Linked DNA regions of Sphaerotilus montanus. The protein of the gene in region 1 interacts with the protein of each later gene in a pairwise test. Links are inferred from orthologs where the notes say so. Each region holds a gene or a part of one and is shown in the gene's direction. Other genes may lie near its edges.

Evidence for each region.
Region 2: the proteins of BDD16_RS12235 (region 1) and purT interact in binary tests that used the Escherichia coli proteins (3 or more experiments, as listed by UniProt). The link is inferred for Sphaerotilus montanus from one-to-one orthologs.

What each region holds. Positions count from the first base shown.
Region 1 is NZ_JACCFH010000001.1:2,686,033-2,689,809, reverse strand. Bases 403-3,343 are described here. They hold BDD16_RS12235 (polyprenyl synthetase family protein), read left to right. Parts: upstream 403-1,392; coding sequence 1,393-2,295; downstream 2,296-3,343. Other genes in these bases: dxs (1-deoxy-D-xylulose-5-phosphate synthase), read left to right, coding at 2,328-3,343; xseB (exodeoxyribonuclease VII small subunit), read left to right, coding at 1,154-1,396; BDD16_RS12245 (aromatic ring-hydroxylating oxygenase subunit alpha), read right to left, coding at 403-808. In the rest of the region: more of BDD16_RS12245, read right to left, coding at 1-402; more of dxs, read left to right, coding at 3,344-3,777.
Region 2 is NZ_JACCFH010000001.1:2,015,664-2,019,405, reverse strand. What follows is about bases 387-3,292. They hold purT (formate-dependent phosphoribosylglycinamide formyltransferase), read left to right. Parts: upstream 387-1,191; coding sequence 1,192-2,394; downstream 2,395-3,292. Other genes in these bases: BDD16_RS09170 (ProQ/FINO family protein), read left to right, coding at 2,446-3,282; ppk2 (polyphosphate kinase 2), read right to left, coding at 387-1,005. Outside these bases: more of ppk2, read right to left, coding at 1-386; BDD16_RS09165 (Cache 3/Cache 2 fusion domain-containing protein), read left to right, coding at 3,439-3,742. UniProt on the Escherichia coli protein: Involved in the de novo purine biosynthesis. Catalyzes the transfer of formate to 5-phospho-ribosyl-glycinamide (GAR), producing 5-phospho-ribosyl-N-formylglycinamide (FGAR). Formate is provided by PurU via hydrolysis of 10-formyl-tetrahydrofolate.

The sequences.
Region 1 (3,777 bases):
GGTAGTAGGTCAGCCAGATCGCGCCGTGCTTGGGCATCACGCCGTTCTGGTACTTCAGCACCTGCTCGTGCCAGCGCTCGTAAGTGGGCGAGCCCGACTTGCCCAGCGCCTTGCCCGCGCCCTGCGCCACACCGACCGTCTGCACCGAGTACGCATCGCCCATCTCCCAGCGCAGGTCGTCACAGGTGACGAAATTGCCCAGCCCGGGGTGGAAGGGACCGACGTGGTAGTCCTCCAGGTAGACCTCGATGAAGGTCTTCCAGTTGTAGTTGCACTCGTGCTGCACGACGTGGTCGAAGACATAGCCCTCGAAGTCCAGCGCCTGGCGTGGCCCCATGCCGGCCAGATCGGCGGCCACGTCGCGGCCACCGTCCGTCCGCTCGAAGACCATGCCGTTCCAGACCTGCACCGGGTAGTTGCGCAGGTTCAGGCACGGGTCTTCCTTGAAGTGCGGCGCGCCGATCAGCTGGCCCTGCAGGTCGTAGGTCCAGCGGTGCAGCGGGCACACGACATTGCTGCCGGTGTGGCCGCGGCCCTTGAGCATCACGGCCTGCCGGTGGCGGCAGACGTTGGAGACCAGCTCGACGCCGTTCTTGGTGCGGATGAGCGCGCGCCCCTCGCCTTCGTGCGCGAGGGCGTGGTAATCGCCAACCTCGGGCACCATCAGCTCGTGCCCGACGTAGCGCGCACCGGAGGGGAAGATGAGACGCATCTCCCGGTCGAAGAGGGCCTGGTCGAAGTAACTCGTGACCGGCAATTGAGTGCGGCTGCGTTGAAGAGCGTCGAGTGTGATGCTCAGGTCGGACATGATCCCCAGGATCTCCAAAAATCCATGTCGAACCACCACCCCATGTTCTGGCCCCAACCAAGGGCGTTTGCCATTTCGAAGGCAAGGTGTTTTGCGACACACGACGGTGTTGCAGCGGGCCGGGGTGGGCGGACGCCCAAGGCGAACCGCGGATTTTAACCCAGACCGGGACCACGGCCATTGGCCACGGGAAATGTGCAGTATTTCCTGCCGCCCTGTTCACCGGGTACAACAGGGCCCAGCAGACCGCAGCGGCTTCAGCGGCCCTGCAGCGCCGCGGCGTGTACAGGACGGAACATTCGAGCCCCGCCAAGCCCCCTACAATCAAGGACTTTTCCCGACGCCATGCCCCAGAGCGCCTCCGACTCCCCTTCCCGCGAGCCCGCCAGCTACGAGAGTGCACTGGCCGAACTCGATCGTCTCGTGCAGGCGCTCGAATCCGCGCAGATGCCGCTTGATGCGTTGCTGGACGGTTACCGCCGGGGTGCCGAGTTGCTGGCCTACTGCCGCAGCCGCCTTGACGCGGTGGAGCAGCAGGTCAAGGTGCTGGACGGCGGACAGCTCCAACCCTGGAACGATCCCACATGAAGCGCTCTGCCTTCGATGCCTGGATGCGCGCGCAGCTCGAAGCGGTCGAAGCCGCGCTGTGCGTCCATGTCCGCGCCGACGCCCCCGCCGGACTCGGCCTCGCGATGCGCTATGGCGTACTGGATGGCGGCAAGCGACTGCGCCCGCTGCTGGTGCTGGCCGCCGCACAGGCCGTCGACGGGCATGCCGAGGCGGCAGTGCGCGCGGCCTGCGCAGTCGAGCTGATCCACGCCTACTCGCTCATCCACGACGACATGCCCTGCATGGACAACGACGTGCTGCGCCGCGGCAAGCCGACGGTGCACGTGCAGTTCGGCGAAGCGCGCGCCATGCTGGCCGGCGACGCGATGCAGGCACTGGCCTTCGAGGTGCTCACGCCCCCGCCCGCCGCCGCTGGCGACGTGGTCCCCGACGCGCTGCAGGCCCGCCTGTGCCGCCTGCTGGCCCGGGCGTCCGGCGTCGAGGGCATGGCCGGCGGCCAGGCCATCGACCTCGCCAGCGTCGGCAAGCCGCTGACCGAGACCGAACTGCTCGACATGCACGGCCGCAAGACCGGCGCGCTGCTGCAGAACAGCGTCCTGATGGGGGCCGCCTGCGGTCAGCCGTCCGCTGCCACATGGGACGCGCTGTCCGAGTTCGGTGCCGCCCTGGGCGTGGCCTTCCAGGTGGTCGACGACATCCTGGACATGACCCAGAACTCCGAGGTCCTCGGCAAGACCGCCGGCAAGGACGCCGACCAGAACAAGCCCACCTACGTCTCGCTGCTCGGCCTCGACGGGGCGCGCGAACGCGCCGCCACCCTGCACGCCCGAGCCCTGTCCGCCCTGTCCGCCTCCGGCCTGGGTGACGTCCATGCCTTGGCCACCCTGGCCGACCGCATCCTCGATCGCGACTCCTGAGCCGCGACCGCACACCGACGGATCCCCCCGCGATGAACGCCCAGAACGCCCATCCGCTGCTGAACCGCATCCAGTCCCCGGCCGATGTGCGCCGGCTCTCGCGCCCAGAACTGAAGCAGCTCGCCACCGAACTGCGCGACCACCTGCTCAAGAGCGTCTCGCGCACCGGCGGCCACCTGTCGTCCAACCTCGGCACCGTCGAGCTGACGATCGCGCTGCACCACGTCTTCGACACGCCCGACGACCGCCTGGTGTGGGACGTGGGCCACCAGACCTACCCGCACAAGATCCTCACCGGCCGGCGCGACCGCATGCCGACGCTGCGGCAATACGGCGGCCTCTCCGGCTTCCCGCGCCGCGACGAGAGCGAGTACGACACCTTCGGCACCGCGCACTCGTCCACCTCGATCTCGGCGGCGCTCGGCATGGCGATGGGCTCGCAGCTCCAGGGAGAACACCGCCACTGCGTCGCCATCATCGGCGACGGCGCGATGACCGCCGGCATGGCCTTCGAGGCGCTGAACAACGGCGGCATGCCGCACGCCGGCCAGGAGCCGAACCTGCTGGTGGTGCTCAACGACAACGACATGTCGATCAGCCCGCCGGTCGGCGCGCTCAACAAGTACCTCGCCAGGCTGATGAGCGGCAAGTTCTACGCTTCGGCCCGCGAAGGCGCCAAGCAGGTGCTGAAGAACGCGCCGCAGCTGTTCGAGCTGGCCCGGCGCTTCGAGGAGCACGCCAAGGGCATGGTCGTGCCCGGCACGATCTTCGAGGAATTCGGCTTCAACTACGTCGGCCCGATCGACGGCCACGACCTCGACGCGCTGATCCCGACGCTGGAGAACCTGCGCGACCGCAAGGGCGCACAATTCCTGCACGTCGTCACCAAGAAGGGCTACGGCTACCAGCTGGCCGAAGTCGACCCGATCGCTTACCACGGCCCCGGCAAGTTCGACCCCGCCATCGGCCTCGTCAAGCCCGCCACGCCCCCGAAGCCGACCTTCACGCAGGTCTTCGGCCAGTGGCTGTGCGACATGGCAGCGGCCGACCCCAAGCTCGTCGCCATCACGCCAGCCATGCGCGAAGGCTCGGGCATGGTCGAGTTCCACAAGCGCTTCCCGGACCGCTACTTCGACGTCGGCATCGCCGAGCAGCATGCGGTCACCTTCGCCGCGGGCCTGTCCTGCGAGGGCATGCGGCCGGTGGTCGCCATCTATTCGACCTTCCTGCAGCGCGCCTACGACCAGCTCATCCACGACGTGGCGCTGCAGAACCTGCCGATGGTCTTCGCGCTCGACCGCGCGGGGCTGGTCGGCGCGGACGGCGCAACGCACGCCGGTGCCTATGACATTGCCTTCGTGCGCTGCATCCCGAACATGGCGCTGCTGGCCCCCGCCGACGAGGCCGAGACCCGCATGGCACTGACGACGGCCTTCCGCCATGACGGCCCGGTCGCCGTGCGCTACCCGCGCGGCAGCGGCG
Region 2 (3,742 bases), 670 kb from region 1 along the record:
GATCACCATCCACGGGCAATCCGAGGTGTCGGTGTGCAGGAACATGCCCTCCTTCGCGCGGGTGTAGTCGTCCCACTTGTCGAGCGAGGCCAGGTCGATCGGGCTGAGCTTCCACTGCTTGAGCGGGTGGCCCTGGCGCTCCTTGAAGCGGCGGCGCTGCTCCTCGCGGCTGACCGAGAACCAGAACTTGAAGATGTGGATGCCGCTGCGCACCAGGTTGCGCTCGAACTCCGGCGCCTCGCGCATGAACTGGTCGTACTGCGCGTCGCTGCAGAAACCCATCACCCGCTCGACGCCGGCGCGGTTGTACCAGCTGCGGTCGAACAGCACGATCTCGCCGCGCGTGGGCAGGTGCTGCACGTAGCGCTGGAAGTACCACTGGCCGCTCTCGACCTCGCTGGGTTTTTCCAGCGCGACGACGCGGGCACCGCGCGGGTTGAGGTGCTCCATGAAGCGCTTGATCGTGCCGCCCTTGCCCGCGGCGTCACGGCCCTCGAACAGGATGATGACGCGCGCGCCCGTCTCCTTCACCCAGGCCTGCAGCTTGAGCAACTCCACCTGCAGCCGGTACTTCTGCTTCTCGTAGCTCTTGCGCGAGAGCAGGTGGCGGTAGGGATAGGCGCCCTCGCGCCAGCCGGCCGACAGCTCCAGATCCGGGTTCACGCCCGGTGCAGCGCCCTGGTCCCGGCTCAGCAGCGTGTGCCGCAGCACGGCCAGATCGTCGGGCGAGGCGCCATCGATCAGCGCCTGCAACTGCGCCCGCCATTCATCGCCACCCTCGCCACGGGCATGGCGCGCCAGCAGGTCGGTCACCGCCAGCGCCTGCACCTCGCGGGCGGCCTCGGTCGCGGCGCTGACCTCGTAGGACTCCATGCGTGCGGCGGTGATCGGCGCGGACTTGTCGGCCATCACCACCGGCGTGGACACCAGCGCGACAGACTTGCGCGGCGCACGGCGGCGGGGGGCGGCAGGAACTACGGCATCGGCGCGCGTCTTGACAGTCATGGGGACTCCTGGGAAATCATCCTTGTTCGATGACACCATGATGAAAACGCAGCGCCCTGGCGTCCTTGCGCTCCATCAATTCCTGGCCGGATGGGCAAACCCTGACCTGGCACAAGACCACGCCCCAGCCGTCCCGCAGCGACAATCGTGGATTGTTCATCTGCGCCGCCCGCAGCGGACCGCCCCATGCAAGCACTCGGTACCCCCCATTCCCCGAACGCGACCCGCGTCATGCTGCTTGGCAGCGGTGAACTCGGCAAGGAAGTCCTGATCGCGCTGCAGCGCCTGGGCGTCGAGACCATCGCCGTCGACCGCTACGAGCACGCCCCCGGCCAGCAAGTCGCGCACCACGCCCGCACCATCGCCATGAGCGACCCGGCCGCGCTGCGTGCCCTGATCGAGGCCGAGCGCCCGGACGTCGTCGTGCCCGAGATCGAGGCCATCGCCACCCAGACGCTCGAAGCGCTGGAAGCCGAGGGCGTCGTGCGCGTCATTCCCACCGCCCGCGCCGCCCGGCTGACGATGGACCGCGAGGGCATCCGCCGCCTGGCCGCCGAGACGCTCGGCCTGCCGACCAGCCCCTACCAGTTCTGCGATTCGCTCGACGAGCTGCAGGCCGCGATCGACGGTGGCATCGGCTACCCCTGCGTTGTCAAGCCGGTGATGAGCAGCTCCGGCAAGGGCCAGAGCAAGCTCGACGGCCCTGCCGATGTGGCGCAAGCCTGGGACTACGCGATGGCGGGCGGCCGGGTCAGCCACGGCCGCGTCATCGTCGAGGGCTTCATCGACTTCGACTACGAGATCACCCAGCTCACCGTGCGCGCCCTCGGGGCGGACGGCCAGGTCGAGACCCACTTCTGCGACCCGATCGGCCACGTTCAGGTCAGCGGCGACTATGTGGAAAGCTGGCAGCCGCACCCGATGCACCCCGCCGCGCTGGAGGAATCCCGCCGCATCGCCAAGGCCGTCACCGACAACCTCGGCGGCCAGGGGCTGTTCGGCGTGGAGCTGTTCGTCAAGGGCGCCCAGGTCTGGTTCAGCGAGGTCAGCCCGCGCCCGCACGACACCGGCATGGTCACGATGATCACCCAGTGGCAGAACGAGTTCGAGCTGCACGCCCGCGCCATCCTCGGCCTGCCGGTGAGCACCGCGCTGAAGAGCCCGGGCGCCAGCGCGGTGATCTACGGCGGCGTCGAAGCGACCGGCATCGTGTTCGACGGCGTGGACGAAGCGCTGCGCGTGCCGAACTCGGAAGTCCGCCTGTTCGGCAAGCCGGAGAGCTTCGTCAAGCGCCGCATGGGCGTGGCGCTGGTGCATGACGCGGACGTGGAAACGGCGCGGGTCCAGGCCAGGCTGGCAGCGTCGAAGGTGCGGCCGCGGGCGGTGTGAGCGGCTTGCCGCCACAATGGAGCCCTTTTCTGTCCCAACGACCACCGCCCCATGTCCACGTCTGACACCCCGATCGTCCCTGAAGAGGCTGCACAGCCCGTCGCCGAGTCCATCGCCGAGCCCGTCGCGGATGCCGCTGTCGAGCCCGCGGCGGAACCGGTCGCGGACGCCGCCGTGGTCGAGGCTGCGGCCGTGGCCAAGGTGCCCGAGATGACCCCGTCGGAGTGCGCCCGCCAGCTCAAGGACCGCTTCCCCGCGCTGTTCGCCGGCAACGTCGCCAAGCCGCTGAAGCTGCGCATCCAGGCCGACATCAAGGAACGCGCGCCGGGCGTGTTCACCAAGGCGGTGATGTCGGCGTTCCTGCGCCGCCACACCGGCACGACCGCCTACCTGATCGCGCTGACCAAGGCCGAGCACCGCTTCGACCTCGACGGCCAGCCGGCGGGCGAGATCACCGACGAGCACCGCCAGGTCGCCCAGGAAGAGCTGGACCGCCGCCGCGCCGTGCACCAGGAGCGCCGCGTCAAGGAAGCCGAAGCCGAACGCGCCAACCGGGACAAGGCCCGCGCCGAGGAACGTGCCGCCCAGACCCAGCAGCGCGAAGAGCAGGAGCTGCAGGAGCAGAAGCGCCGCAACCGCGCACAGCTGCTGCGCGACTTCGAGAAGACCACGCTCACGCGGGCGAACTTCTGCGTGCTCAAGGGGCTGCCGGAGTCGGATCTGGACCGCGTGCTGGAGATCGCGCGCAAGGAGGCTGCCGAGGCCCCGGCGCCCCAGGCGGACCGCCCGCATGCGCCGCGTGGCGATCGGCGCGACCAGCGCCCGGCCGGCCCGCGGCGCGACGGTGATCGCCCGGCGCCGGGCCAGGGCCGTCCGCCGCGCCGCTGATCTATCGACACCGGAGGGCAGGAACTGAGCCGGAAGAAGCCCCGGTTCCTCTGCCAGTTTCCGGCGCCATGGTCGTCAGTCTGGTGTCAGCATGAATGAAACCGTCCGATCCGGGCGGTTTCTTCATTCTTCACACCTCATCTCGACTGGACTGCCATGAAGCGAATTCAGTTTCTGTCCGCTGCGATCCTGGCGCTTGCGGCGACCGGTGCCGCCCACGCCAACGACCCGAAGGCGACCATCGCCGATCTGGATGCGCGGCTCACCCGCATCGGCGCCGCCCGGCTGGAGGGCACCGACACCGTCGGTGGCAAGACCGTCCCCGCGCTCTACTTCGGCGACCGCAAGATCAACAACAACTACGACGTCGTCGACGCCGTGCGCAAGGCCCACAGCGCCACCGCCACGGTCTTCGTCAAGGACGGCGACGAGTTCGTGCGCGTCAGCACCAACGTGCTGA